4 regions of the Desulfosporosinus sp. BICA1-9 genome follow, and region 2 is predicted to be linked to each of the others. Evidence: riboswitches for the same ligand, from Rfam matches in the RefSeq annotation. Region 2 holds a riboswitch; each other region holds the start of a gene.

Region 1 (7,306 bases), on a different contig from region 2:
TTCGGAAGCTCAAAGGATCGTTGAGGAACAACGTTGGGCGTGGTCAATCGAGCCCTAACTTTTGCTAGATAGACAAACACTTATTGGTCACCATTAATGTAACTCCATGAGTGTGTTAACTCTAAAAAACACCTTTTCTCAGTAAAAGGTGTTTTTTCGCATCTTCACAGAGAAAAACATATACATTCCGCTGCTTTGTGTAGTAGGTAATCTCACAGAATCAGAAAGAAATGTTACGATGTCGTGCACTTAGGAAAAAGGAATAAATTACACATCTAAGAATAAAAGGATTTATTTGGGTATAAACGAATACAAAGGGCCTGGTCCCTAAACTTCTTGAAGATAACAGTATCGCATTCTATGATACCAATAACCCTGAAGAAGTCATCTTTAGCATGGATGCTCCTTATATGTACGATGCCAAAAACGAACTAAGCAATGACATTAAATTAACTCTGGAATCAGCGGAGAAGGGTTATCGTCTAACCGTTCTACCGAATAATGAATGGCTAAGCAGTACAGACAGGGTATTTCCAATCATCATAGATCCTACCTTGCAGACAAAACAGGAAACCTCAAATATAACAGATAATCATGTGTCCGAAGGACTTCCGAACTCTAACTTCGAGAACAGCCATATGCTCAAGACCGGTAATTCGACTGGGGGAGTTCATCGCTCCTATCTTAAATTTAATCTGCCAACGTTAACGGCTTCTGATATGGTTGTTAACGCTAATCTGTATATGAACTTGTTAACCCCTAACTCGGCCGTTAGACAGGTTAATGTCCACAAAGTCCTAGGTGACTGGAGCGGGAACTCAATAATCTGGAACAATAAACCTAATTATGATACAAAAGTCGTCGATTATCAATTTGTGAAGGATCTTGCACCATATTATACTTGGGATGTCACAAGTATTGTCAAAGACTGGTACACAACCGGTAACAATTATGGGCTAATGCTCAAAAACCAAGATGAAGTAAATCCTGGTTACACAGAATACGTTTCGGCGAATACTAGCAGTGCTTACACCTCATTAAGAGCGAGTGTCGTCTTATCCTATATCAACAACTCTGGCTTGGAAAGTTATTGGACGTATCACTCCCAGGATGTCGGAAGAGCCGGAACAGGCTACGTCAATGATTACAACGGAAACGTCATCTTCGCCCATAATGATTTAGAGATGAATGGCAACAAGATGCCCATTTCCTTAAACCACGTGTATAACAGCAATGATAAAGATACTGACCTTAAATACGGACCCGGCTGGAGACTTAACTTAAATCAAAGGATCGCCGAACAGACCATAAGCGGCGTCCCATACTATATCTATACCGACGGAGATGGCACCAAACATTATTTCAAATATGACTCATGAAGAAATAAAGTAATATCTAAATCAAACTTAAACTTATTACTACGAACAACTAACGTTCAGAGCGTTAGTTGTTTTTTTCTAAAAAACAAGAGAAAGGACTGAAAGAATCAAAAGATCGTAGAAAGATGGAAAAACATCCAAACGTCCAATGATGCCGGTAAACTTGATGACTATTAACAGTACAACCTGGAAATATCCAAACCAAGAAAGACTATGATTATTCCGGTACAGGGTTAACATTAACAAATAGCAAAACCTACAATTATGCAGATGCCAACTGGAAAGATAAACTCACCAGCTATGACGGTAAAGCGATAACCTATGATGCTATAGGTAATCCCCTGACCTATGACGGCTGGACCTATACCTGGGAAGCGGGAAGACAGCTTGCTACCATGAGTAAGGGAACAACCAATCTTTCGTTTAAGTATAATGATTCGGGGATAAGGACTCAAAAGACCGTTAACGGAGTTACGACAAACTATTACTTGAATGGTGATAAAGTAACCCTAGAGGATAACGGTACGGATAAGATATATTATAGTTATGATGCTGCCGGAAACCTAGTGAGCATGAACTTAAACGGCACAGAGTACTATTATATTCGAAATGCACAAGGGGATATTATTGGGCTGTTTGACAGTGCAGGAACACAGGTTGTTGGATATACCTATGATTCCTGGGGTAAGCTGATTTCGACAGATGGAAGTCTAAAGGACACGGTAGGAGCTAAGAATCCGTATCTGTACAGAGGGTATAGGTCTGATAGTGAGACTGGATTGTATTATCTGCAGAGTAGATATTATAGTCCCGAGTGGGGAAGGTTTATTAATGCGGATGCTGAGGGCGGAAAAGTAGGACAGCTATTAACTCATAATGTGTTTGCGTATTGCATGAATAATCCTGTAAACATGTCTGATCCAAATGGCAATGTTGCTTAGTGGATTATTGGTGGAGTAATAGGAGCAATTGCAGGCGCAGCATACTCATATACTACAACTGGTTCTCTAGATAGGAGATATGTTGGAGGGGAATGTTGCAGCTGGTGAAGTTGGCAAACTTTTAAGTCATAACGTATTTGCATACTGCATGAATAATCCTTTTATATGGCTGATGAGAGTGATAATTGGCCGAGCTGGAATTCTATCAACGCGGCACTGAAGGTTGTTGCAGCAGTTGGATCGTAGTCGTAGCAGTGGTAGTAACATGTGCTTCGTTTGGAACCACGGCACCGCTAACGGCTATAGCTGCAGCGGCTGCAATCGGTATACTTGTTTTACACCAAGCTATAGCGGCATGGGAGAAATCAAGTGATGATCCACGTGTGAGAGAAGAGTACTATTCGAGACGCAAGGCAGTATTAGATGAAAAGGCGGCTGTAAGGGAAGCGGAACTCAGATTGAAGGAAGGGATTGAGCGGGGATTAGCAGAAGGTAAAGCAATAGGTAAAGAAGAGGGTAAAGCAGAAGTTGCTAGGAACCTGATAGACCTTGGAGTCGAGATCTCAAAGATTGCTAAAGCAACAGGTTTATCCGAAGAAGATATTAGATTACTGAAGAATTAGAGTAAAATAACGCGGGGAAAAAACGAGGGGACAGGTGCGTTGTTTCCGAAACAACGCACCTGTCCCTCTGTTTTCCCTCGATTATCTTTAGTCTGATTAATCTTCGATAATTCGTCCGTCTGTTGATATTGTGACGACATTCCATGGTATCATTTTTCCGCTGCTCGACAAGGCCTTCTTTACAGCTTGAACTAAACCGCCACAGCAGGGTACTTCCATTCTTAAGACCGAGACGCTTTTTATTTCATGTTGTTTTAAAATCGCTGTCAGTTTCTCAGAATAATCGGTATCATCCAGTTTGGGGCAGGCAATCAGGGTGATCTTATTGCGCATAAACTTTTCGTGAATATTGGGGTAGGCGAAGGCAGTGCAGTCAGCGGCAATCAGCAAATGTGCGTTATTGAGGTAAGGTGCAGTTACTGGTATTAATTTCAACTGGCAGGGCCACTGTCCAAGTCGGGAGTGTGAGTTTTCAGCAGAATGAACTGGTATGTCTTCAAGTTGTCTTTTGTCCAGCACTTTTGCTTGGGTACCGGGGCAACCACAGGGAAGGGAGGCTACAAGCTGTGGCTTGTTTTTCTCCATATGCTTTTTGACAGCTTCTTCGTCATAGACGACAGTTTCTCTCTCTTCAAGCACGATAGCTCCAGTCGGGCACTCAGGTAGACAGTCACCAAGACCGTCACAATAGCTTTCAGAAACAAGCCGGGCTTTACCGTCAATCAGTTGTAAAGCACCTTCATGACAAGCAGTGACACAAAGGCCGCAACCGTTACACTTTTCTTCATCTATTTTTATAATATTTCTTAACATTGTCATAACCCCTTTCGAATGATTGTTTTTACAGGTTCATTATATTACAATGAAAGAATTAAATCGGTATCTGAGGATACAAAAATGAGTAGGGGTGTGTGATGTTTGAAAAATACTTGGATAAAGTTTCGCAAGTAAGCCTTTTTCAAGGAATTGAAAGAGATGCCATTTTAGCTATGTTAAATTGTTTGAAGCCTAAAGTTTGCAGCTATAAAAGAAGTGATTATATTGTGACGGGCGGAGATCCCTATGAAAGCGTTGGAATAGTTCTCAAGGGTACAGCGACGGTCAGTAAAGAAAATGCCGCAGGAAACAGGATTGTTATGACACTTTTAAAGCAAGGGGATATTTTTGGTGAGTTAGTCGCCTTTTCCAGCCAAATGATCTGGCCAGCAACTGTTCAGGCCCATGAAGCTTGTGAGGTTCTTTTCCTACCGAGAGGAAAAATTGTTGGCGAGTGTGACAAGATGTGTTCATGGCACAGAATTCTGATCCAGAACTTTTTAAAGATAATTTCCGAAAGAGCCATGATGTTGAACAAGAAGGTTGAATATCTGACGATCAAAAGTATGCGCGGGAAAATCTGCACATATTTATTGGAGCAATATAAAAAGACAGGCGACAAAAACATAATTCTGCCCTTAAATCGAAATGAACTCTCGGATTTTCTAAATGTGTCTCGTCCATCCATGTCCAGAGAAATGCGTAAAATGAAGGATGAAGGAGTTATTGATTTTCATTTGACTGAATTCGAAATTTTAGATTTAGAAGCCTTAAAGTATATGAGTGATTTATAGTGGATAATAAATCTCATTTGTATCAAAATATATTGTAATGCATTAAACAATATGAAGGAGATACAATTGTGAATGTTGATGTGATAGGTGTTCCAATTGATTTGGGAGCAAATAGAAGAGGCGTTGATATGGGCCCAAGTGCCATAAGATACGGCGGCTTGAAAAAAGCCATAACTAACCTTAACATAGGTTATAAGGATATCGGCAACATTGATGTGCCTATTCCTGAAAGCTATGATGATTTTGTAGATGAGAGTTTCAAGAACGAAGAAGAAATAGGCTATGTTAACAAAAGCTTAGCTTCCTTAGTCAGGAAGAGTCTTTTAGAAGGGAATTTGCCGATAATTCTCGGTGGCGATCATAGTATTGCAGTTGGGAGTATTCTGGGCACTCAGAGTGTATTAGAGAATATTGGTGTGCTTTGGATAGATGCCCATGGGGATTTCAATACCAGAGAAACTACGTTGTCAGGTAACTTGCATGGAATGTCCTTAGCTGCATCAGCAGGTTTTGGGGCATTGGAAATGACGGGATTTAAACCTAAGGATGTTAACTACGTAAACCCGAAAAAAGTTGTCTTAATAGGCGCAAGGGATATTGATAATGAGGAAGCTATATTAATCAAAGAATCGGGTATTACAGTATTTACAATGTCTGATATTGACGAGTATGGGATGAAAGAGGTTATGGTTAGAGCTTTAGAAATCGTAGCCGCAGATACTGAAGGCTTTCATGTTAGTTTTGACTTGGATGTCATGAATCCTAATGAAGCTCCTGGGGTAGGAACTCCTGTAAACGGAGGTCTTACATTTAGAGAAGCTCATCTAGCAGCGGAAATGATCTCTAATAGTAAGAAATTGCGTTCTTTAGAAGTCGTTGAATTAAATCCTATTCTTGATCATATGAATCAAACAGGCAAATTAGCTGTCTCGCTTATTTGTTCAATGATCGGAAAAAGAATACTTGGGTGAACACTATTTTTTAAGAAGGTATTTTGAAAAAGAGGAATTTAGTATATACTTATAGAATATCTCATTATCAGTCGATTGGACTATTCATAAATTTAATAGCGTTATGCTTAAGGTTCCTTTGTAATAAAGGATCTAAAAGGGGAAGTCGGTGAAAGTCCGACGCGGTCCCGCCACTGTAAACAAGGAGTTCTCTTCGAAATCCTACGCTCAAATGCTGGGACAGAGATGAGAATGATGATCTGAAGCCAGGAAACCTGCCTTAAGTAGCATCACAAACCTACGAGCGATAGGAGATGTGTGTGTTTATTTAGGGTAAACCATACGAGCCGCTCAGGCTCGTTTTTTTATTACCCACAACACAAGGGAAGAAGGTTTTTCATGTTACAAGTAATCGGTATCGGCCCTGGAAGGCCGGAATGGTTGCCCCCTGCAATTACTGAACTTGTAAAGAACTGCGAAATTCTAATCGGAGGGTCTAGGGCTCTAAAACTCTTTCCTGATTTCACAGGGCGCCAGTACTCCCTATCCGGTGACCTAGCTAGCAGTATAGAAGTGATCAGAAGCGCACTTCTAGAAGAGAACGTTGTTGGAGTTCTCGTCTCAGGCGACCCAGGGTTTTTCAGTTTTTTACCTAGACTTAAGAAGGAGTTTCCGGAGGAAATAATCGACGTCTATCCTGGGATCAGTTCTCTTCAATTCGCTTTTGCAAGAGCCGGGCTTCCTTGGCAAGAGGCCATCTTTGCAAGTGTTCATGGTCGAGAATTGTCTGTACTTCCTCAGGTAATTACTCGTCCCACAGCGGTTCTAACCGGTGGAGAAAATACGCCTCAGAAAATCGCGCAACTCTATATGGAGCGTGGCAATAACCCTCTTATTTCAGTCGGTAATGCCCTTGCTTATCCAGAGGAATTTTGGTCAACAATGGACGCAGAGCATTTGGCTCAGGAAAAAACCATGTTAAAGAATGCTATCGTTATCCTCTATCCAAATACTATTCAAGATTCTCAGCACTCCCCTAAACAGGGTGTAGGTTGCAGGCTTGGAATTCCAGACGAAGAGTTTCTGCGCGGAAAGGTTCCCATGACCAAGGCGGAAATTCGGGTTCAAGTACTCGCCAAAGCCCAAATTTCGAAATATGATCAGGTCGTGGATATTGGAGCGGGTACGGGGAGTATTAGTATCGAAGCAGCCGGCCTCGCTTCTGAAGGTGTAGTATACGCAATTGAGCATAATTCAGAGGCTCAAGCACTTATTCTTGCTAATCAACTCAAGTTTGGAGTTTCAAATCTTCGTCTGATTCCTGGTGCTGCGCCAGATGTTTTCGGGGAACTTCCCCCAGTCGATGTCTGTATTATTGGTGGCAGTAATGGACGTTTATCAGAAATCTTAAATACGGTTCCCCTTGTTGAAGGGGGAAGAATCGTGATCACAGCAGTGACCATCGAAACAGTGGCTCAAGGATTGAAACTGCTTACAGACTTTAACTATCAGGATATCGATACCGTCTCTATTCAAGCAGTCCGATGGAAAGCAGTACAAACTCTGCATATGGCCCAAGCTTTGAATCCAATCTTTATAATTTCAGCACGAAAAGGGGAAGCATCATGAATACAACCTGGGGAAAATTCTATGGAGTCGGGGTCGGTCCCGGTGATCCTCGGCTCTTGACTTTGCAAGCCGTTGATGTCCTACAATCAGTGGATTTGGTAGCTATCCCCAAATCCAAGCTCGATCGAGAAAGTGTGGCCTGGGATATTGCCAAAATTCATTGTCCAACTAATG
Region 2 (7,306 bases):
CACGGAAAGAAACGATGCTATCTTTTTCAAATTCTATTCCTTCCTTCAAACACTTTTTGTCTATGAGGGTCCGTATGGATCAGAGATTATCTAATCGTTAACAGCCCCTCCCTCTACTGAACAAAATTATCTCTCAGACAAAGCCCCTCGCAATAGAGTGAGCATGAGCATGGTTCAGTCTCCTGCATTAACAGAAGAGGTCTGAACAGTCAGGCTCTACTAGGGGCGAAAATCATATAAGGAATTCTTTCCATCCTTAAATCTTACATAAGATGCTAAGGCAAGCAATGCTTGCTGGGACGCAGTGTTATCCGATTTCCCCATTAAAAGATGTTTAAAACCACCGTCCGTAGAGCTAAATCGAAGCAAGGCACTCAAGAGGGTCTTGTTATTTTTAATAAACAACGAGTTGGTATCAATATCAATCCCTAAAGACGACAATGCAATAATTGTTTGACTAACGCTTTCACTGCTGTCGATGCCCCCGGATTTGAATCCTCCCTCTGAGTCCTGCTGCGCGGCTAAACAAGCTATCGCCTTCTTCACAACCGCCTGCACTTCCGGATGGCTGTCTGTGTAGTAAGGGGCTAAGGCCTGAAGAGCCATCGCCGTAATATCTGGATCACTATCCCCGGCTCCGTCCAGGGAAAATCCGCCATCCGTTAGCTGCTTGTTTAAAATGATTTTTAGCAATTTTTCCGGCGTCCATAGAGCCGTCGACGGTAAATCGTAATCACTGCTGTTCAGGGCAATCAGGGCAAAAATCGGTCCATTGATGCCCTGTGCTTCAACATCAGAATAGTTAGCTATCTCAGCAATCAAGTCCTTACCACCGAAATTGCGAGGATCTCCTTTGGCAGCTCCTACAGCCAAGCTTATTCTGGCCAAGTTAGTCACTTTCCGTGTGACGGAGTTCCAATCTTGGGCAAGGTACTTCTCGTTTTCTGCCAGATAATAAGACAAGCCGTCGTAGCGTTCCAGACGCCCCAGTCCGACAGTGGGCCAATTATAGACCGTGGGATCAAGGATTTCACCCGAAGCCTTTTGAGTGAAGGCGGCTTGGATATAGGCCTTTTCCCAGCCTGCCAAACTTTTGATTGTTTCATTCACCTGCTGGCGTGTTGAAACGCCTACCTGGGACTGGACTGGGTTCGTAACGATCGTTCGCAGCTGGTTTTCTTGATCCGTGCTGATAATCCCTTCTCCTCCAACAATGACCAGGTCGGAGATTGTGTCTTTGTGGACGGTTAGGAAACTTGAAGCGGCTTCCGGTATGGTAGTATCCACCATAATAACCGGGGAAAAAGAATGCGCAGCCAAATTCCCAGCGGTTAAGGCATCAGCAAAATTTAGACCTGTCACTACATACACCCGGTTCGTATTAAGACTTAACCCCTGAGCGATGGCGGTTGCTGTCGAATAATGGTCGCTTCCAGCGTAGCGTACCACTCCCGGTAAACTCTGAGTGATTTCTTCCGGTATGACGTAACTGCCGCCCACCACAATTGTGGAGGTGACTTTTTGCGCAGTCAGAGCCTGAACTGTGGCTGCTGGGAGAACCGTTCTTTCTGTGAAAAGAATAGGAATTCCCTTGTAGGCAGCATAACTGGATACAGCGAGAGCATCGGCATAGCTATTTTCACCACCGTTGGCAATGATCGCCTTCCCTGTCGTACCCAAGGCAGTGGCAATAACAGCAGCCGTGCTATAACTGTCCGGCCCACCGTAGCGCAGCACATTGTCCGCTCCGTAGACTTTTTCCAGCTCAGCTTGAATAGCCTGGGAAATGACGGCTGTACCTCCTATTAAGGTAATTTTTTTCGGTGCTAGCTTCTGTATTTCTTCCAGTGTCGACGGGGTAAGCGTTTCTTTCTCCGTTAACAGGATGGGAGCGTTGAGCTTAAAGGCTAGGGGAACCGCAGCTAGGGCATCGAAAAATGCGTAGGCGTTAACCAATACCACATTGTCTGCTCCGGCTTTCCAGCCCTGTGTTGCTACCGTGTTGGCTGTATGGAACCGGTCAAGACCGGCTAAACGCTTAGGAACACTAGAGCCATCTGCCATTACTGCAAACGTGGAGAAGTGATACGTCGGCACGGACAGGGTCTTGGTGACCGGGTTATAAACGCCACCCAATTTAACCCAATCAGTTTTGACCGTATCCCACCAATAGATGGCCAGTTGTTGGCTCGTGATCCCGCTGGGAAGATCTCCTAACGCGATAGGGAAACTAATGTTAACGGGAGCATTAAACTGAATAGGCTCTTCCTGAACCGTTCCTGAAGGGTTTTTAATGCCAAACTGGCGCTGGTACTTAAGAGGATCGATTACTATGGCACCTGTATCGGCCTTAGGTGGAGTCATCACGTTGCCGATTTCAACTGTGAAGTTAACCGGCGCACTCTGATTACTTAGTGCTCCCGTAGGTATGATTAGTTGAACTCCGTCCACGGTCTTCAGTGCCACCTGTTCAGTAGCCGTCGGACTGACAGAGGGAGTGGTGTCTAGCAGTCTAGCATCGGACTTCTGCTGTGCCGTGGCATTATTCAATCCTGCTAATACTTCTTGGTTACTTAGGCCGGTTGAGCCGGTTGAAGCAGCCGGGGTGGCAGGGCTAGTAACGGTTGTAGTTCCTGTACTGCTGTCACCTACGTCTTTGCCCAGATTGGTTGTATAGCGCCATGCCACTACATCACCATTTTTTAAAGAAATTGAAGCAGCACCTACACTTGGATAAACACCATTTATTGAATACATCCAACCGCTTGTAGCACCATCATCCCCTGCATTTAGCCCATTGATCCCGCTGACATAAAAGGAAGAACCTGATCCGGTAACCGTCACCTGACCCTGACCTAGCTCCCTTATCAGAACGGAATAAGCCGTATCCCCACTTACTAATGACATAGTAGCTGATGAGAGAATAGTTTGTCCGTTCTTTCCGACAACCTCTAAAGTAATATTACTTTGGGCAGGCTGCTGCGTAGAAGACGAAGTAGTATCAGAAATCGTGATCTGCAAAGCCTGAGAATTGCCGGCACTGAAAATGAAATTCAGTGTTGTTGTTCCTGTCGCCTGGTTGGCAAGGTAGTTTTTACCAATGGTTACAGTACTGCCGTCGTTCGCAACCGTATAGTCGCTCCCTGCCGTCAGCGTAGTCTCGCCATTGGTTATACTGTTTAAAGTATTTCCGTTAAGAGTCATTGTTATTGGCACATCGGCTTGATTCGCAGTCTTTTTGTCAAAAACAGCCGTCACTGGCGTGATTGTACTGTCACTTGTTTCTTGAGGACTGCTTTCTTGCAGCCTCTGCCAGACCGATTCATGGGCATTTATATCCCCCAACGCAATCAAGGACTGATACGTTGCCATATCATCGGTTACTCCTGGACTATAGGGAGAGTAAAATGACCCGTCGTCTAACTGAAACCTGAGCAGATCATCCAGCATAGTTTTCCCATTCTTTTTCCAGCCATCCGCTACGGGATCTTCACCGATAGCTACTAAACCCGAAATTACAGTAGCAACACTGTTAGGATTATCGATTCCCCAGGAAGCAAATCCTCCTGTATTCTCTTGTATCCCCTTAAGATAAGCCTTGGCTTTAACAATAGAATCTGTAACACCAGTCAGCGTTTGATGATTGGCCAGAGCCAGCAGGGCCATCCCCGTTTGGTCAGGATCACTGGTGTTGTAATCAGTCGAGTAGAAAAAAGCGCCATCCGAATTTTGATACGTCAATAAATTTAAGACCGCTTTTTCTTGGTCATATTCTGTTTTAGCAGCATCCAGAGCTACCATAGCCCAGATTTGGTCGCCTGAAGTTAGACCATAGGAACCGGGGAAAGCACCTGTACTACTATTCTGCGTCGCCTTTAGTTCAGACAAGAGGTTACGTCCGTTGAGAGTATTGCTCGGATCTCCCCCCTTGGCCAGTGTTCCCAAAATATTTCCATAAAGACTGGTTTGACTGGTGTCCCAACTGGTTTTTTGTGTATTCCCGGCGCCCCAGAGTCCTGCCATATCCCACCAGGTAGTGGCATTACTATAATTTTTGCTTTGATAATAGTTAAGCACTTTTGTTAAAGCCGGTGTAGAGTCAGAAACAGTTATCTGCAAAGCCTGAGGATTGCCTGCACTGAAAATAAAATTCAGAGTGGTTGTTCCTATCGCCTGTTGGGCCAAATATCCTTTACCAATGGTAATACTACTGCCGGTTGTTACTGTATAGTCGTTCCCTACCGTCAGCGGAGTTCCACCATTGGTTATACTGATTAAATTATTACCATTAAGAGTCGTCGTTATTTGCACATCGGCTTGATGAGCAGAATTCTTGTCAAAAACAGCTGTCACAGGCATTATAGTACTGTTCTGATCTAATGCCGCATAAACCGGTTTAGCCAAAGGCATTTGCATAACCAACATGGAAATCGTCATTACAACTATCAGTAGCCATGAATATAATTTTTGAAATTCTCTTTTCATTTCTATTCTTCCCCTCTATATACCTATCTAACATATCCCCTTGGTCACTTTGAACATCAAAAAGCCTCTTAACCGATTGGTCAAGAGGCTAAAAATACTGATAATCATAGATTGATGCCAGCACTTTAACAACTTCCCCTATCGCTCGTAGAGTCGTTGGTGTCTAAAATACAGGCAGGTCTTCTGACTCTGGATCATCAATGTTTCGCACCTTCCCAGACTAAACCAGTGGCCTTTACGAAACATCTCCCCATCACAGCGGCGGGACCGTGCAGGAATTACACCTGCTTCCTTTTTAACCGAAGCACTCATACTCCGATACCTGAATTCCAATGTTATTCGATTTTACTCAATCGTCAATAAGTTCACCCATTGGCTTTGCCGTCGGGATAATTCTTCGAGTTCATCTTCAATATCAATAAACTTCACTAGCCACTGAATCCTCTGCTCCTTTTCCGAATTATACCTCCCCAAGATTTCCCCTCGCGCATCAAGCAACGCTTGCCTGTGCTCTTCCATCTCCTTATTCTTCTCTCGGTCTCTCACCCGTCAGGCCTCCTTCAAGAGAAACAAAAAAAGCCTCTACAGAATACCTGTAAAGGGATATAGTGACTCCGGTTAGCCGGATAATATACGCTGACTTCCCGACATAAACGACACCTCCCCTATCTTCCGTAGGTTCCTGTGTTGATCTGAAATGAGCAGGTTTCCTGGCTTTAGTTCATCATTACCCCACGTCTTCCCAGATAAAATCCAGTGACACTTTGTGAGGCAACTCCCTATGACAGTGGCGAGACCGCGTCAGATTTTAACTGACTTCCCTTTTAAATTCTTTTCCTTAGAAAAAAATCACTCATTACCTAATATTGAATTGTTTTCATTATAACCTTAATTCTAAATTCTTGTAAACCCTTTCAGTACATAAATTTACAATTATTAGCACTGATTGTCAAACTAACTGATGTATTCACTGGGTATTTCTATCCCCTATCTGACATAGTCATATCAAGGATGGGGGTGGGTGAGTGATAATATTGACTCAATTCCTCCTTCGAAAAATAAAAGAACCTCATTTCTTAATCGACTTCAAAACCCTCGAAAAGAGAGAGGCAAATTCTTTTCAGTCCAATGAGTTAATCTCTTCAAATCCTGCTTGTTCCTTGATACTTTTTTCAGATCCGTGCTTCTGCAGCTCTGCACCACATAGTTTGCAGCTATTTCAAAATCTAAAATAATGCTCGGTATATCATCTGCTTCAAGTTCAGGGCAAAGTGTTGTTCTGAACTCATGCTCAAGTCCACTATTTTTAATGATTTCCATACTTTCCCGAATTGACGATAACTCCAACTGGCTTGTCCCTGTAATATGCTCATATTTGCTGAGCGGAGCCTTTAAGTCCATGGCGATAAAATCCAGCAGCTTATCATCAATCAACGCTCTCAAACTATCTGGATTTGTTCCGTTTGTGTCAAGCTTTACGAGCAAACTCATTGCTTTCAATTCTTCGATAAAAACGTGAAGATTCTTTTGCAACGTCGGTTCTCCTCCGCTTACAACCACTGCATCGATCATTCCTTTTCTTTTAGAAAGCCATTCGAAAATTTCTTCAGGCAGAATAGCGTTTGAAGTGTCGTTAGTGTCTAGTAGGCTGACGTTGTGACAATAACCACATCTTAAATTGCAGCCCTGGGTAAAAACCACAGACGCTATCTTCCCTGGATAATCCACAAATGACGTCTTCACAAATCCTGCAATATTCACGCTACCACCTCTGGCATCATGAATTTTTTTCTCTGAGTGTACTCTTCTTTCTTGCCAAGATTATAGTTCTTGACCGGTCTAAGGTATCCTGTCACTCTGGACCACACTTCGGTTTCAGCACCACACTCAGGGCAACTGAAATGTTCCCCGCTGATGTATCCGTGAGAGTCGCAGATACTGAAGGTTGGAGTAATCGAGATATAGGGGATTTTGTGTTTGCTAAATATTTTTTGAATGAGCCGCTTGCAAACCTCAATATCTTCAACCGCTTCGCCGAGATAGAGGTGCTGGACCGTCCCTCCTGTGTAAAGAGACTGCAATTCGTCCTGTAGCTCTAAAACCTCAAAAATATCATCCGTATAACCTACCGGAAGTTGGGTTGAGTTTGAATAATAAGGAACCTCATCGCCAGCAGTAATAATTGAGTCATACCTTTTAGTATCCAACATGGCCAGACGGTAGGAGGTTCCTTCTGCAGGTGTCGCCTCTAAATTGTAGACGTTTCCTGTCTCCTGTTGAAATTTAACCAGCAGCTCCCTCAAATAGTTCATGACACGCACCGAAAACTCGCGACCTTCTTCCGTTTCAATCCCTTTTCCCATGAAATTGAGTAAGGCCTCATTCATGCCGACAATACCAATCGTACTGAAATGATTGTGCCAATAGTGCCCAGTCCGCTCCTTAGAATGTCTCAAATAATAACATGAATAGGGATACAGTCCCTTTTCGGACTGCTGCTCAATAATTTTACGCTTAATTTCCAAGGCCGTGCGCCCGATTTCAGCCATTTGTTTCAGACGTTCCATAAATTCCTGTTTTGTCTGGGACAGATAGGCTAATCTGGGTAGGTTAATGGTGAATACACCAATCGATCCTGTGAGAGGATTGCTTCCAAACAACCCCCCACCTCTTTTTCTAAGTTCGCCGGTATCCAGCCTTAACCTACAACACATAGATACTGCATCTTCGGGAGACAGATCAGAGTTTACATAATTCGCGAAATAAGGAATTCCATACTTACAAGTAATTCTCATAAAGGCATCCGCTACAGGACTCTCCC
Region 3 (7,306 bases), on a different contig from region 2:
AAGGATGGACTACGGGAGAAAGGAAAGTCATCGCCAGTTTAGGACCGTGCTTTCAGCTCTTTAGTAAGAAAGAAAATGACAAATTCACTTGGGGAATGACAGAGGAAGAAATGGCAGGAATAAAAGGAGAAATGCGGATTGGTCTGAACTATACTATTGAGGCCGTCAAGAGCGGGGAATGGGATTTGATCATCATGGACGAGATTATGGCAGCGGTGAATTGCGGGTACCTGCCTCTGAAGGAAGTAGTCGAGATTGTTAAGATCAAGCCACTAAAATTGGAACTCGTTCTGACAGGGAGGGATGCCCCTTCAAAGCTGATCGAGTTAGCTGATTATGTCTCGGAAATAACTGCCCGCAAACATCCCATGGAAAAGGGCATAATGGAGCGAGAGGGAATAGAGTATTAAGACTAGCTGAGAAATCACAACAGGGAAAGAACAGGCAGGTGAAAAAATGACACTTCAACAGCTTAAATATGCAATTGTAATCGCAACCTGGGGCTCCATTAATGTCGCTGCAAAGCGTTTATTCATATCTCAGCCCAGCCTTTCCAACGCAATAAAAGAATTGGAAGCAGAGCTTAATATCACGATTTTTGAGCGCTCCAACAAGGGAATTAGTATTTCAGTTGAGGGGGCAGAATTTCTTGGCTATGCACGGCAGGTATTGGAGCAAACAGAACTGTTGAAAAACCGTTACCTAGATGCAAAGCCATCTCCCCAGCACTTTTCTGTTTCAACCCAGCACTATGCTTTTTCTGTAAATGCCTTTGTAAATCTCATAAAAAAATACGCCTTGGAGGAATATGAGTTTACCTTGCGAGAAACAAAAACCTATGAAATTTTGGAGGATGTAAAAAACCTCCGCAGCGAAATCGGTATTTTGTATCTCAATGAATTTAATTCAAAGGTAATCAATAAGCTTATGAAAGAAAACAATTTGGAGTTTACAGTATTATTTAAAGCTGCACCTCATGTTTTCATCAGTACTCAAAATCCGCTGGCAAAGCAAGAGAGAGTCACGTTGGAGGATTTGGATTCGTATCCCTGCCTGTCCTTTGAACAAGGAGAGTACAATTCTTTCCATTTTTCAGAGGAAATATTGAGTACCTTATCTCATAAAAAGAGTATCCGTGTGAGCGACAGGGCAACTCTGTTTAATCTTCTGATCGGATTAAATGGATACACCATTTCAACAGGCGTTTTAAGTGCTGACCTTAACGGCAATAACATCATCCCAATACCCTTGAATATTAATGAAACTATTACTGTAGGATGGATTTCACATAAAAGTGTAACGCTTAGCAGGCTTGCGACAGCTTATGTGCAAGAATTGGACAAAGTAACTAAAAATCTATAGATGATTCCACTGTAGAAACCTATTACACGTCTAAAATCATAATTATATACCTTATTTATAAGATGCCCTAAAATGGCTTGTTATAGTTTTATGCTATAACAAGCCATAGCTTTTTAGAGTTACCCTATATCTCTTTTATCATGCTATAGTGAATGTATTAGGTTCAAATACATCAAAAGTATTTACTCAAAATTAAGGGGGCTAACTAATGAGATATAATATCGAGGATTATTTAAAGGAAAGAATTCTTGTCCTGGATGGCGCAATGGGGACTTGTATCCAAGGATATAACTTAAATGAGCAAGAGTTTACCGGAAGTTGTAATTGTCATAGAAGCCAAAAGGGGAATAATGACCTTTTAAATATTACTCATCCAGAGATTATTAAAGCTATTCATAAAAGTTATCTAGAAGCTGGGGCGGACATTATTGAAACAAATACCTTTAATGCAACCAGAATATCTCAAAAGGATTATGGTATGGAGGATAAGGTCTATGAGCTTAACTTCCAAGGAGCAAAGCTAGCAAGAGAAGAGGCAGATCTTTTTACTAACGTTGATCCAAGTAAACCGCGTTTTGTAGCAGGTTCAGTTGGGCCTACCAATAGAACAGCATCCCTTTCACCAGATGTTGAAAACCCAGGAATAAGAAATATTAGCTTTGAGGAACTCGTACTTGCTTATGGGGAGCAGGTACAGGGGCTTGTAGATGGTGGAGTAGATATTATATTTATTGAAACAATATTTGATGCCTTAAATGCTAGGGCAGCTATATTTGCAGCTGAAAATGTCTTTGAGGAAAAAGGTATAACACTGCCTATAATTATCTCAGGTACTATTGCGGATAAAAGTGGTCGTATCTTATCCGGTCAAACGCTTGAAGCTTTTGCACACACTATGAAGGGTGATGAAATTCTTGGCATAGGATTAAACTGTTCCTTTGGCGCTAAGGATTTAATTCCTTTCATTAAAGATCTTTCCAAAACACAAGATCGGTATGTAACCTTCCATCCAAATGCAGGTCTGCCAAACTCCCTAGGGGAGTATGAGGAACGTCCGGAAGAAACTGCGGCTTTGGTAAAGGAATTAGCAGAGGAAGGTCATTTAAATATTGTCGGGGCATGTTGCGGTTCAACACCGGCGCATATTAAAGCGATCAGTGAAGCGGTTAAGGGTATCAAACCAAGAAAAATTCCTCTGATCGAGAAAGAGACTGTTTACTGTGGTCTTGAAGCCATTGTCATAAAGAAAGAAAATAATTTTGTCAATATTGGGGAAAGAACGAATGTTTCTGGATCAGCTAAGTTTGCAAGACTAATTAGAGAGAAAAAATATGAAGAAGCATTATTTGTGGCCAAGGAACAGGTGGAAAACGGAGCACAAATTATAGATATAAACTTTGATGATGGGCTACTTGATGCCTTAAGTGAAATGGATATATTTCTTAAGCTTCTCGCTAGCGAGCCAGATATTTCCAGAGTTCCAGTGATGATTGATTCATCAAAATTTGAGGTTTTAGAAGTAGGCTTAAAGGCAATTCAAGGTAAAGCAGTTGTAAATTCTATAAGCCTAAAAGAAGGGGAAGAGGAGTTTATTCGGCAAGCGACGTTAATTAAAAGATATGGTGCGGGCGTTGTGGTAATGGCTTTTGATGAACAAGGCCAGGCAGATACTTTTGAGAAGAGAATTGCAGTTTGCAAAAGAGCTTATGATTTATTAGTGAATAAGGTGAAGTTTCCACCAACTGATATTATTTTTGACCCTAATATTTTAGCAATTGCCACAGGGATTGAAGAGCACAACAATTACGCGGTCGATTTTATTAACACCGTAAAATGGATCAAGGAAAATCTTCCTTATGCCAAGGTAAGTGGTGGGGTAAGTAATTTATCCTTCTCCTTTAGAGGAAACAATGCCATAAGGGAAGCTATGCACTCTGCGTTTTTGTATCACGCTATTGCTGCAGGAATTGATATGGCTATTGTAAACCCAAGTATGATTCAAATTTATGATGAAATAGATAAGGAGCTCCTGGAAAAGGTTGAAGATGTGATCTTGAATAAAACACCGGATTCTGCCGAAAAACTTTTAGAGTTTGCGGAAAAATACAAAGCGTCTGGTGGGGATCAAGTTGAGAATAAACTTGCCTGGAGAGAGAAAGATTGCAAGGAACGATTAATACATGCTTTAGTAAAAGGCATAGCGGAATTCATAGAAGAAGACGTTGAAGAAGTCAGAAGACAATATGACAGAGCAGAAAAGGTTATTGAAGGACCGCTGATGGATGGAATGAAGGTGGTTGGAGAATTATTTGGAGAAGGCAAAATGTTTCTCCCGCAGGTTGTAAAAAGCGCAAGAGTTATGAAAAAGGCTGTAGGCTTTTTATTACCATACATTGAGGCAGAGAAGAAGAGTAGTGAAAGTAGCAGTGCAGGAAAAGTGGTCGTTGCAACGGTTAAGGGTGATGTCCATGATATAGGCAAAAACATCGTTTCAGTCATTCTGTCTTGCAATAATTTTGAAGTTATTGATCTTGGAGTAATGGCATCTTGCGAAGTAATCCTCCAAACAGCAAAAAAAGAAAATGCAGATATCATAGCCCTGAGTGGACTTATTACTCCCTCATTAGATGAGATGTCTAATGTGGCGGAGGAAATGGAACGGCAAGGGTTTAATATTCCCCTGATGATTGGTGGAGCAACAACTTCTAAGACTCACACATCCTTAAAGATTGCACCTAAATATTCAAAGGGAGTCGTGTATAGCGTTGACGCTTCAAAAGCCGTAGAAGCTGCTAAAAAGCTGGTCGATAAGAATGAAAGAGATAGGTATTTAGCCCAAATTGAGGAGGAATACCAAAATCTAAGAGAAAGCTACGGGAAAATTGAAAGAAAGCTTGTGCCACTGGAAGAAGCTAGAGAAAAGAAATTTAAAATAGATTGGAATAAGGAAAGTATAAGCGTTCCAAACTTAATTGGAACTAAACATTTGAAAAATTTCCCCATCAGCGAGATTAGAAACTATATTGATTGGTCTTATTTCTTTGTAGCTTGGGGTATGGGCATGGTGTATCCCAAAATTATGGAAGATCCTAAATATAGTGAAGAAGCTAAAAAGCTTTTTGATGATGCCAATGAAATGTTAGATTTACTAGAGAGGGAAGACATACTTACAGCAAATGCTGTTTTGGGTATTTTTCCTGCTAACTCTTTAGGAGATGACCTTGAAATGTACCATAATGGAAGTGTTACAACCTTCAATATGTTAAGGCAACAAACGATTTCCAAGGATAATGTCTATAGATGCCTTGCGGATTATATAGTCCCTAAGGATAGTGGAAAAACTGATTATTTAGGCGGATTTATTGTAACGGCAGGCGTTGGTGCTAAGGAATATGCCGAGAACCTTAAAGAACAAGGCAATGACTACGGAGCAATTATGGTAAAACTTCTTGCTGATAGGTTAGCAGAAGCCTTCGCGGGGTTATTACATCTTCAGGTAAGAAAGGATTATTGGGGATACGCTCCAGATGAAAATCTAGAGCTTAAATCTTTATTAAAAGGGTCATTTAGGGGAATAAGACCTGCCTTTGGATACCCTTGTCTTAGGGATCATGCTGAAAAAACAAAACTTTTTCAGCTTTTAGAGGGAGAAAGTAATACGGGTATAACTTTAACAGAACATTATATGATGGATCCTGTTGCTAGTGTGTGCGGTCTGTACTTCAGCTCTCAAGATGCAAAATATTTTGATATCCACAGAAGTGATAAGGTTCAAGTGGATGATTACGCAAAGCGAAACAATAAAGAGCTTAAAGAGATTGAGAAGATGTTAATTACAATCTTGGCGTATAAATAAAAAATGCTTGGTGTGATTTTTTGAGCTGACAGGGCTTACAAAAATTTAAAGTTAAGGTTATAATGAAAACAATTCAATATTAGGTAATGAGTGATTCTTTTCTAAGGGAAAGAATTTAAAAGGGAAGTCAGTAAAATCTGACGCGGTCTCGCCACTGTAATAGGGAGTTGCCTCACAAAATGTCACTGGATTTTATCTGGGAAGACGTGGGGCTATGATGAACTAAAGCCAGGAAACCTGCTCATTACGGATCAACACAGGAGCCTACGGAAGATAGGGGAGGTGTCGTTTATGTCGGGAAGTCAGCGTATTTTATCCGGCTAGCGGAGTCACTATATCCCTTTACAGGTATTCTGTAGAGGTTTTTTTGTTTTTCTTGAAGGAGGCCTGACTGGTGAGACATCGAGAGCAAAATCAGGAGATGGAAAAGCACAGGCAAGCGTTGCTTGATGCGCGAGGAGAAATCTTGGGGAAGTATAATTCGGAAAAGGAGCAGAGGATTCAGTGGCTAGTGAAGTTTATAGATATTGAAGACGAACTCGAAGAATTATCCCGTCGGCAAAACCAATGGGCTATAAAAGTAAAATTGAACTAATATAGAAAATTCAGGTATCGGAGCATGTGTGCTTCGGTTTAAAAAGGAAGCAGGTGCAATTCCTGCACGGTCCCGCCGCTGTGATGGGGAGATGTTTCGTTAAGGTCACTGGTTTAGTCTGGGAAGGTGCGAAACATTGATGATCCAGAGTCAGAAGACCTGCCTGTATTTTATACACCAACTACTCTACGAGCGATAGGGGGAGGTGTTAAAAGTGCTGGCATCAATATATGATTATCAGTATTTTTAGCCTTTTGACCAATCGGTTGAGAGGCTTTTTAATGTTCAAAGTAACCGAGGGGATATTTTAGTTAGAGGTATGGAGAAGGGGAAGAATAGAAATGAAAAGAAAATTTCGAAAGTTTTATTTAGGGCTGTTGATAGCTGTAATGATGCTTTCCATACTGGTTATGCAAATTCCTTTGGCTAAACCGGCTTATGCGGCAACAGATTCGAACAGTACTATAGCGCCTGTAACGGCTGTTTTTGACAAGAACCCGTCTAAGCAGGCCGATATATCTGTAACAATGGCTGTTTACGGAAACGACATCTTAAACAGTATAGCCAATGGAGAGACTACGCTGACGGCAGGGAGCGACTTGTAGTAGCGGGAAATAAAATTCAAAATATTCTTTTACTGGCGTTTACTTAAGCCTTGGTTATGTAGCTACATATACTAGATTACTTCGAACAAATGTTATTGAAATAATGAACCTTAATTATATGAAAGCAGCCAAAGCAAAAGGGTTGAGTGATAATGAGCCATCAAGGAAAGAGATATCCTCACAATGCATCAACTGTTTTATAAGAGTATAGAAAGCGGGTATGCCGGAAAATACCGTGACATAGATGTGCTCATCAGCGGTTCATATATACTGGTGCTGGCTCACCGACTGTCTACCATCATGGTGGCCGATAGGCTGGTTGGGATGGATCACGGAAAAATCATGCAAATTGGCAGACACGAACAACTGATTACGCAGGAAGGCTTCTACAGGGAACTGGTTTCTTCACAGTTTGAGCAGAAAAAGATATGAGCTGCGATTTATCTGCAGCGTAAGTATGGGAGGGAGCATTGTACCTTGCTGAGATTTATTATAAAACGAGCGTTCAGTCTTATTCTGATTCTACTCGCAATTTCTATTATTACATTTACGCTGACCCATCTTTCGGCAGGAGATGCGGCTTCGATCATTGCGCGAGACAACGGGGGACAGCAGACAGAAGAAGCAGTAAAAATTATTCGGACGGAACTGGGGCTGGATCAACCGCTCACCGTACAATATGGAAATTGGCTCAAAAGCGTGCTCAAAGGGGATCTTGGAACTTCGTATAAATCCAAACGGCCGATTCTTGATGAACTTATAGTGCGGTTTCCCGCTACGCTGAAACTTGCCCTTTGTGCCATGGCACTGCTATTGCTAATCGCGTTGCCGCTGGGCATCTTGTCTGCGATGTATCCCGAATCTTGGTTGGATCGACTGGGAAGGAAT
Region 4 (7,306 bases), on a different contig from region 2:
TTGGCGGACAACTCTCAGGGACTTCAAGGTTCGGCGAATCTTTTGCATTCCTCTCCTTCATTTTGGCCAATTATTAGGTGTTTTATTACTTTTCAGTGATCATCCCGCTTCCTTTGACGAGGGAAGCGTCTACTGGTTAGAACAGTTGATGCCGCTACTATCCTCCAGTGTTTATGAACAACAATTGCGTATGGCCGCTGTTGATCGGGAACAAGCCTTATCATTGCTGCTCAGGGGAACTGAAATTTTGGTCAAGGCCGTGTCTGAAGAGCAGTTACTTGCTGAAGCCGGAGAAATGGCCATGGAGATTCTTTATTTAGAGGCAGGGTTCTTTCATATGGAAACCGATGGGGAATGGAAAATACATTCTCCCTTTGGCCGACTTAAACAGTCTGAGGATGTTTGGCAAGAATGGATCCAAAAAGATAAAAGAACCCATTTTCCGCTTGGATACATACCGAATGAGGCACCTACCCTGCGAATACTTGAAGAAGACGAACATAATAAGATTCCATATCCTGTGGAAATAATCCTTATTCAGCCTATTAAAACCTATCGTGGAGTCGTTGGGGAACTTTGGCTATTTGATTCTAGGACACGAGACATTGCACATACCCAAGAGATCCTGTACGCATTTGTACGGATGTTAAGCATGGCATTAGAGGCTATTCGGCAAAGAAAGGAACTTGAGCGTCTGGCGACGACGGACCGCCTAACTGGAATCATGAATCGCCAAGGGTTTGAGCAAAGGATCCTAGGAGAAATGGCGGGAACACTCAGACGTGGTTCAACGTTCCTTTTTCTGCTTCTTGATTTAGACGGATTTAAGAATTTAAATGATACAAAAGGTCACCCCATGGGTGATATGGCCTTAAGCCATGTAGCACATAATCTCCAGAAGTCCGTTCGACAAGAAGATATTGTCGCTCGCACAGGTGGAGATGAGTTTGCGGTCATTTTAACGGATCTTAAGTTAAGCCAAGATGCAATGAATATCATGCAGCGCTTAAAGAGTAACTTGGATTTAGAAAGCTATGGTTTGGGTATAAGCATAGGAGTTGCAGAATTTCCTACAGAATCTACGGACTATGAATCTCTTTATAAGCTTTCAGATCATCGGCTTTATCTTGGCAAGCAAAATGGTAAGGGGCATATTGTGACAGAAAATGCATTTAAAAAAATAACTGATGATAAAAAAGTATCTAAAACTTAAAGAAAAGAGCTTTTCACTCCGAATTTAGCGGTGAAAGGCTCTTTTCTTTGGGATGAACAGGCTAAAGTTAATAGTATAACGTTCGATTTATTTATGACTTGTGTTTAATAAGGCGAAGAGACGTGTATCGTTCAGAAGGCGGAAGATCACGTTTGAACTTTAAGCGAAATTCCTGGATCGAGGCCATCTTATCGGCAACCATGACCAGAAAAGCCTCTCGGGTTTTAGGTAAGCGCGGGGTAAGTGGCCACATATGACTCAAAATAATGTCTTTTTCCTTCTCACTGAGCTGAAAGCATCGTTCCGCGTTCTGGCAGGCAATGCGAGGGTGGCGAAAACCATGCCACCGGGATCGGTCTGGTCTTGGCTCATGCCAGTCGTACAGGAAAAAGTCATGGAGTAGGGCGCCGCGAGTAATAGCATGTGTGTCCAATTTGAGCTTGCTTTCAAGGCGTAGTGACCAGTTATAGGCTATCTGCGCAACACGAAGAGAGTGCTCTAAGGTAGTAAAAGGACGATGATGGGTAAAACGTGCCAATTGTTGATACTCTTCGTGGTTCAGAATGTCCTCGACGTGCTCTGATAAATCCAAAATTGGTTCACCTTCCTAGTCAAGTGAGTGGGGGTCGTTTTCTCTACTTGGGTTGGAGAATTTCTGCCGTTGAAGGCTTAAAAAGTGTTCGAGAGCTTCCTGCTTAGCATATAGCAAAGCCATCTTTTCGCTTAAAGTATGGCGCATTTTCGGATAAGCATGAAGAAATCTTTGATACGGAGAGCAAGCTGAGTGAAATAGCGTGAGTTCCAGACGTTCATATTGCTCCTGAAACATCGAGACAAAGTGTTCAAGACGACGTAGTAAGAGGATGGATCGGATAATATCCCAAATAACATAGGCTGTCAAGATAATAGCTAAGATAGAACGGCCAGTTGGTGTAATGCGCAACATTTGAATTTGAACGGCTGGGTGTATGACGAGATGAAATGCCAGCCCTAAAATCCCCCAAAGAAGGGAGAACTGGAGAGCGATGCGCCCATGAAGATTAAACGGGGTTGTATGATAATCCCAAAGCTGCAGGCGAAAGAAGCGCTCGAAAAACCATCCTGCGACATATTCCAGCAAGGTGCTCAAAAACACAAAACTAAGAAACTGCCATTCCCAAGCGAGTTGAGATAACAGTCCAGAGGACCAGATCACCAAAGTGGTAAAGAAGCCATAGATCGGGAGGAACGGGCCAACTAAAAATCCGGGATTGACAACCCGACCTTGTGTTATTGTACGGTAGATTGTTTCCATTACCCAGCCGGCAAATGCATAAAATGAAAATAAGAGGATAAAGTCTGTCATGGTTCTCCCTCTCTAGCGATACTAAAAAATTAGCAGTGCCTATTATCTCTAGTGTACTCTAAAAATTCCTTATTGTACATTTATGGACTAATATTAAAACTATATTTAAAACTATATTTAAAACTATATTTAAAACGGAAGGGTATTGATAGTTCATTACCCTTCCGCTTTAAAATATATTGAAGCTCACTCTGCCTACTTTATAAAAGGAAAAGCGATAACTAAACAGATAACTTCCGAAAGTTCGATAAAAGCCCCGTAGAGATCACCTGTCAGCCCTCCTAGTAAGGAGGAAATTCTAGAAGCCATTAAAAATATGACTAAGGCGCTAACTCCAAAGGCGATCGGCCCAGCAAAGCCGAGCAGGTAATAGGAAATTCCGCAGACCACCACTCCGCTGAGTAGGAATGGAATCCACTGGGTTGCTTCGTGAAACCCTTTGCCTAGCCCCTGGGAGCGGGCATAGGGAAATCCGATCATCCCAATCTGAAAGACCCAGCGAGAGAGCATCGGCATGACGATGAGGATCGGTAACATCGGAACGGTCAGGTTGGCCAGGAAGGTGAATTTCAAGAGCAACAAGCCCACGAGAGCCATTGAGGCATGGGCTCCAACTCGACTGTCTTTCATGATATCTAAGATTTTTTCCGGGCTACGAGCGGATAATAAACCATCCATACTATCCATGAATCCGTCAAGATGGATTCCTCCGGTGAGCACTAACTCTGCAACCAAGATGAGAGCCCCGAGGACTAAAGGAGGATAATAGGGCAACAAGACTTTCGCCAGCAGCCAGAGGATAAGACCTAAGACTAGTCCTACGAAGGGATAATATTTATAACTGCGCAGGAATTCTTCTGAAGAAACATTCTTAGGGATCGGTAAAGGAATTCGAGTAAAAAAGGTAAAGGCTATGAGGAATCCGCGCATCTCAGATCACTCCTTGTGCAGGGAAGCAAGGAGCTGCCCGCCAGAGTGTTTAAGTTCCAAGGGGTAACCTGCCACGACCAGATAGACATGATCTGCACAGCGGGCAAGTATTTGATTGCTGCGTCCAGCTAAATCACGGTATGCCCGAGCCAAAGGATTCTCAGGGACAATGCCCTGGCCGACTTCGTTGGTGACAAAGAGGACTTGAGGTTTGATCTCTTGGGCAAGTAAGGCAACCTCTTGAACAGTAGCTAGGATTGTTGGTTCGATGTCGGGGAACATCTTATCTCGTTTGGTTGAGTCTAGTACGAAGTTATCTTCTTCATGACCAGAAAGGGTAACTCGTTCAGCTTGTCTAGTTTGTTCGGCTAAGAGAAGATTAGTAAGCCAGAGTGTGACACAATCAAGTAGAATGACTCCGTCATCGTCTTTGAGTTGACAAAGAGTCTCTCGAATGTTCAGCGGTTCCTCAATGAGCTGCCAAGTGGCCGGGCGTTGGTTTTGATGTTTTTTAACGCGGTGGGCCATTTCTTCGTCCCAGATTTGGGCGGTGGCAATGTATGTGACCGGAAGCTTTGCCGAAGCGGCCAGAAGTTCTGCAAAACTACTCTTTCCGCTCCGTGCACCGCCTGTAATCAGTGTAAATTGAGACATAACATTCACCGCTCCTCTGTTATAGTGCTAGATTAAGCTAGACTAGGCTCTGTTTATCTATGCAAGATATCCTTGTGTCTAATTCGCTTCGCTGACTCCAGCATCTCCGAAAGTTGCCATTTCCTTAAGAATATGAAGTGCAGCTTCGACTAAGTGAAAGGTTAGGACCGCTCCCGTTCCTTCTCCCAGTCTCATATTTAGGTTAATTAGTGGATCAAGGCCTAGGCTTGCTAAGGCCTTACGGTGACCAGGTTCGACTGAACCGTGGGAGGGAATCATGAAGGCTGTGCATTTCGGGGCGATTTTCGCGGCAACAAGTGCTCCAGCCGTTGAGATAAACCCGTCAATGACAATCGGAACACGGCTAGCTGCCGCTTGAAGGATTGAACCAGCAATCGCAGCAATTTCTAAGCCGCCAACTTTGCTTAGAACATCTAAAGCGTCGTCTGCATTAGGTTGATTGACGTCAAAGGCCGTTTGAATGGCTTGGCGTTTCTTAATTAAGCCGGCATCATCAATCCCAGTTCCTCGTCCAACAACATCCTCAAGGGGGGAATTGGTAAAGAGGGCAACGATTGCGGAGCTAGGGGTAGTATTGCCAATTCCCAGGTCACCTGTAGCAAAGAGGTTATATCCTGCGCGGATCTTTTCCGCGGCAACTTCAGCACCGACCAGTAGAGCTTGAAGTGCTTCGTGACGGGTCATTGCTGGGCCCTTGGCCATGTTCTGGGTTCCATTAGCAACCCGTTTGTGAATAAGGTTTCCTTCTAAGGGGAAGGCAACACCGACATCTGTACAAAAAACCTCGGCATTAGCTTGGCGAGCCAGTACATTGATGGCTGCGCCACCATTTATGATATTATACACCATTTGAGGGGTAACTTCTTGGGGAAAGGCACTGACTCCTTCAGCTGCGATGCCATGATCTCCAGCCATCAAGAGGACTGCTTTCTTATTGATTTGAGGATTAGAGGTTCGTTGGATACCTCCAAGTTGCTTGGCTATCTGTTCTAATTGACCAAGGCTGCCTTGTGGTTTGGTCAGGATATCCAAGCGTGCTTGGACCTTAGCCATAGAATCCTCGTCAAGTTCTGAGATGTTCGCAGTTAGAGCTTCGAGTTGGGCATAGAGTTGTGCTTCTGACAAATTGTTCATTAAAACTCCTCCTTAATATAGTTGTTGAAAAATAGAAAATCCCGACCACAAATAAATCTGTGGTCGGGACTTTACCGTCATCACCGCCGCTTTCCACGATGTGGAAAGACTTAAACATTTTAGGCAGGTCTCCTGGCTATCGAATCATCGCTTTAATTTGTTACCTTCCCAGCAAAGTGCCAGTGGTCTACAAAGCTCATCGAATACAGTGGTGGGTCCGCGTCGGTTTTGAACCGAACTTCCCTATTCTCCCCAAAGGGCACCTAAAATCGAGCAATTTTTTCTTTTAGCATACCACAACCCTTTTCTAATCTCAAGTCTAGAGTTGGTTACTATTTTAATATTTAGAAGAATATTAATAACCCATTTTTACAAGCGTGTTAGCTTCGTATATAATAATAGATATAGCAGTAGAAGTTGTTGTGTGTTATTAGTTTGTCCATAATTGATTGTAATCGAGGAGGAACACGTGTGTTAGATAGTGATATTCTCGTGGCTGGAGCAGATCCGGGATTTGGAGCGATTAAACTGGATACTGGAGATGCAAAAGTATTATTTCCAGCTGTAATTTGTAAAGGGAATGAGCGGATTTTCTCAACCTTAGGTAATTCCCTGATTAGTAAAGGATCTGACTTAGAAACTCAGATTTCTACCTTGGATGTCATGGTTAAGAATAATTCGACGGGTGTGGAACGGCATTACTTCATGGGAAGTTTGGCGGAAAGCTTGAATCCAAACGAAGCTCATTATTGCTGGGATGAAGACAAATCTTCGGATGAAGAAGCAACAGCGTTACTGGTAGTGGCTTTAGCCCTAGCCCAAAAAACTCCTAAAGCGAATGTTTATCTTGGAACTGGCGTGCCCGTTAAGTATTATGCTAGTTTAAAGGACAAGTATGAAGCTGAATTAAAGGGGTCTTTTTCGGTAACCTTTCATTCAGGTCCCATGAAAGGGTTGACACGGCAACTGAACATCTTGCGTTCTCGAGTGCTTCCCCAAAGTTATGGAGTCTTTATTAAGGAAACGCTTAATGAATATGGGATGCCGACGAGCGCCAAGCTATTTAGCGGGTATGTGGTGGTCATCGATCCAGGTTTTCGCACGACAGATATTGCCACTTTTTATGATGGCGTAATGCTTGATCCACCCAATTCTTTTAGTATTGAAAAGGGCTTAAAGTGGGCGTATATTGGAGTGGCCGATAAACTGAAGGAATTGACCGCAAATCACGAAAACCCAATTGAGACGGATGATAAGGAATTAGATAAAATTTTCCGAGTGAACGGGGGATTGTATCCTTGGAATAACGGCTCGATTAATCTTAATCCGATCATGAAGAACATGCTTGCTCAGTTAGGAACTGATATCTCCCGGGAAGTGAAAAAGGCCTTAAAACCTATGCTTGGTAAACTGCATACCGTCTTAGTTGCTGGAAAGGTCGGAGAAATGGTCTATGAGCATATCCAATTAGAAAATAAGCTTCTGATTGACGATCCACAATTTGGTAATGCCACAGGATTTCGGATTATGGCTACGACACTGGTGAATAATATAACGAAGAAATCGAACCCACCAGTATGATTAATGCTCAGCCTGCCTTTATTCCGCTGTTTTTTGATGAAGCTGAGACGGACCTCTGGTTAGCTATACAGCAGATTGAACCAGAGGAGCGAAGTTCCTTTATTAAAGCGATTTTGAGACAAGTACTATTAGGAAACTGCGTAGAAGAGCTATTAGTGAAGGAAAATCAAAACTCTGCAAGCAATTTACCCGAAGATGAGGAAACTTCTAAGGTGAATGATCAGGAAATTCAGGCGGATTCGCCGGACGATGAGCTTGAAAGAACGGAAACGTTTTCATTAGAGGCTTTATTTGAGGTCAAGGTACCTGACCAAGACACTGAGCAGATCGGTGAATTTGATTTGGAATCCTTAAGAGAGGAGAAACCAATTCGACCGGCAGGTTTTGAGTATATGATGAAGCATATTATCGGCACAGAAGAGGACGAG

The links. A riboswitch is a leader RNA that binds a small molecule or an ion and turns the genes downstream of it on or off. The one in region 2 is predicted to bind cobalamin.
Region 1: it holds a riboswitch for cobalamin, as region 2 does, so the genes downstream of both, JL57_RS32025 (bifunctional cobalt-precorrin-7 (C(5))-methyltransferase/cobalt-precorrin-6B (C(15))-methyltransferase) here and JL57_RS16120 (hypothetical protein) in region 2, are expected to answer to the same signal.
Region 3: it holds a riboswitch for cobalamin, as region 2 does, so the genes downstream of both, JL57_RS26480 (X2-like carbohydrate binding domain-containing protein) here and JL57_RS16120 (hypothetical protein) in region 2, are expected to answer to the same signal.
Region 4: it holds a riboswitch for cobalamin, as region 2 does, so the genes downstream of both, cobT (nicotinate-nucleotide--dimethylbenzimidazole phosphoribosyltransferase) here and JL57_RS16120 (hypothetical protein) in region 2, are expected to answer to the same signal.

What each region holds. Positions count from the first base shown of each region.
Region 1 is NZ_JUEE01000258.1:10,958-18,263, reverse strand. Features, by position in the region: gene cbiD (cobalt-precorrin-5B (C(1))-methyltransferase CbiD) at 1-58, shown strand, start outside; gene JL57_RS32055 (DNRLRE domain-containing protein) at 411-1,379, shown strand; gene JL57_RS32050 (RHS repeat-associated core domain-containing protein) at 1,775-2,320, shown strand; partial or broken gene JL57_RS32045 (Rpn family recombination-promoting nuclease/putative transposase) at 2,653-2,943, shown strand; gene JL57_RS32040 (ATP-binding protein) at 3,040-3,756, opposite strand; gene JL57_RS32035 (Crp/Fnr family transcriptional regulator) at 3,858-4,553, shown strand; gene rocF (arginase) at 4,622-5,524, shown strand; cobalamin riboswitch at 5,618-5,801, shown strand; gene JL57_RS32025 (bifunctional cobalt-precorrin-7 (C(5))-methyltransferase/cobalt-precorrin-6B (C(15))-methyltransferase) at 5,903-7,132, shown strand; gene cobI (precorrin-2 C(20)-methyltransferase) at 7,129-7,306, shown strand, end outside.
Region 2 is NZ_JUEE01000135.1:14,580-21,885, forward strand. Features, by position in the region: gene JL57_RS16105 (DUF4430 domain-containing protein) at 1-30, opposite strand, end outside; gene JL57_RS34640 (X2-like carbohydrate binding domain-containing protein) at 220-4,485, opposite strand; cobalamin riboswitch at 4,641-4,826, opposite strand; gene JL57_RS16120 (hypothetical protein) at 4,831-5,031, opposite strand; cobalamin riboswitch at 5,168-5,357, opposite strand; gene JL57_RS16125 (anaerobic ribonucleoside-triphosphate reductase activating protein) at 5,572-6,246, opposite strand; partial or broken gene JL57_RS16130 (ribonucleoside triphosphate reductase) at 6,243-7,306, opposite strand, start outside.
Region 3 is NZ_JUEE01000213.1:25,877-33,182, reverse strand. Features, by position in the region: gene JL57_RS26500 (cob(I)yrinic acid a,c-diamide adenosyltransferase) at 1-410, shown strand, start outside; gene JL57_RS26495 (LysR family transcriptional regulator) at 457-1,362, shown strand; gene metH (methionine synthase) at 1,571-5,218, shown strand; cobalamin riboswitch at 5,290-5,478, shown strand; gene JL57_RS26485 (hypothetical protein) at 5,613-5,813, shown strand; cobalamin riboswitch at 5,809-5,995, shown strand; gene JL57_RS26480 (X2-like carbohydrate binding domain-containing protein) at 6,155-6,418, shown strand; gene JL57_RS26475 (hypothetical protein) at 6,602-6,850, shown strand; gene nikB (nickel ABC transporter permease) at 6,896-7,306, shown strand, end outside.
Region 4 is NZ_JUEE01000126.1:2,946-10,251, forward strand. Features, by position in the region: gene JL57_RS14990 (diguanylate cyclase) at 1-1,213, shown strand, start outside; gene JL57_RS14995 (HD domain-containing protein) at 1,305-1,805, opposite strand; gene JL57_RS15000 (putative ABC transporter permease) at 1,821-2,558, opposite strand; gene cobS (adenosylcobinamide-GDP ribazoletransferase) at 2,754-3,488, opposite strand; gene cobU (bifunctional adenosylcobinamide kinase/adenosylcobinamide-phosphate guanylyltransferase) at 3,495-4,142, opposite strand; gene cobT (nicotinate-nucleotide--dimethylbenzimidazole phosphoribosyltransferase) at 4,221-5,297, opposite strand; cobalamin riboswitch at 5,402-5,579, opposite strand; gene JL57_RS15020 (ParM/StbA family protein) at 5,769-6,878, shown strand; gene JL57_RS15025 (hypothetical protein) at 6,875-7,306, shown strand, end outside.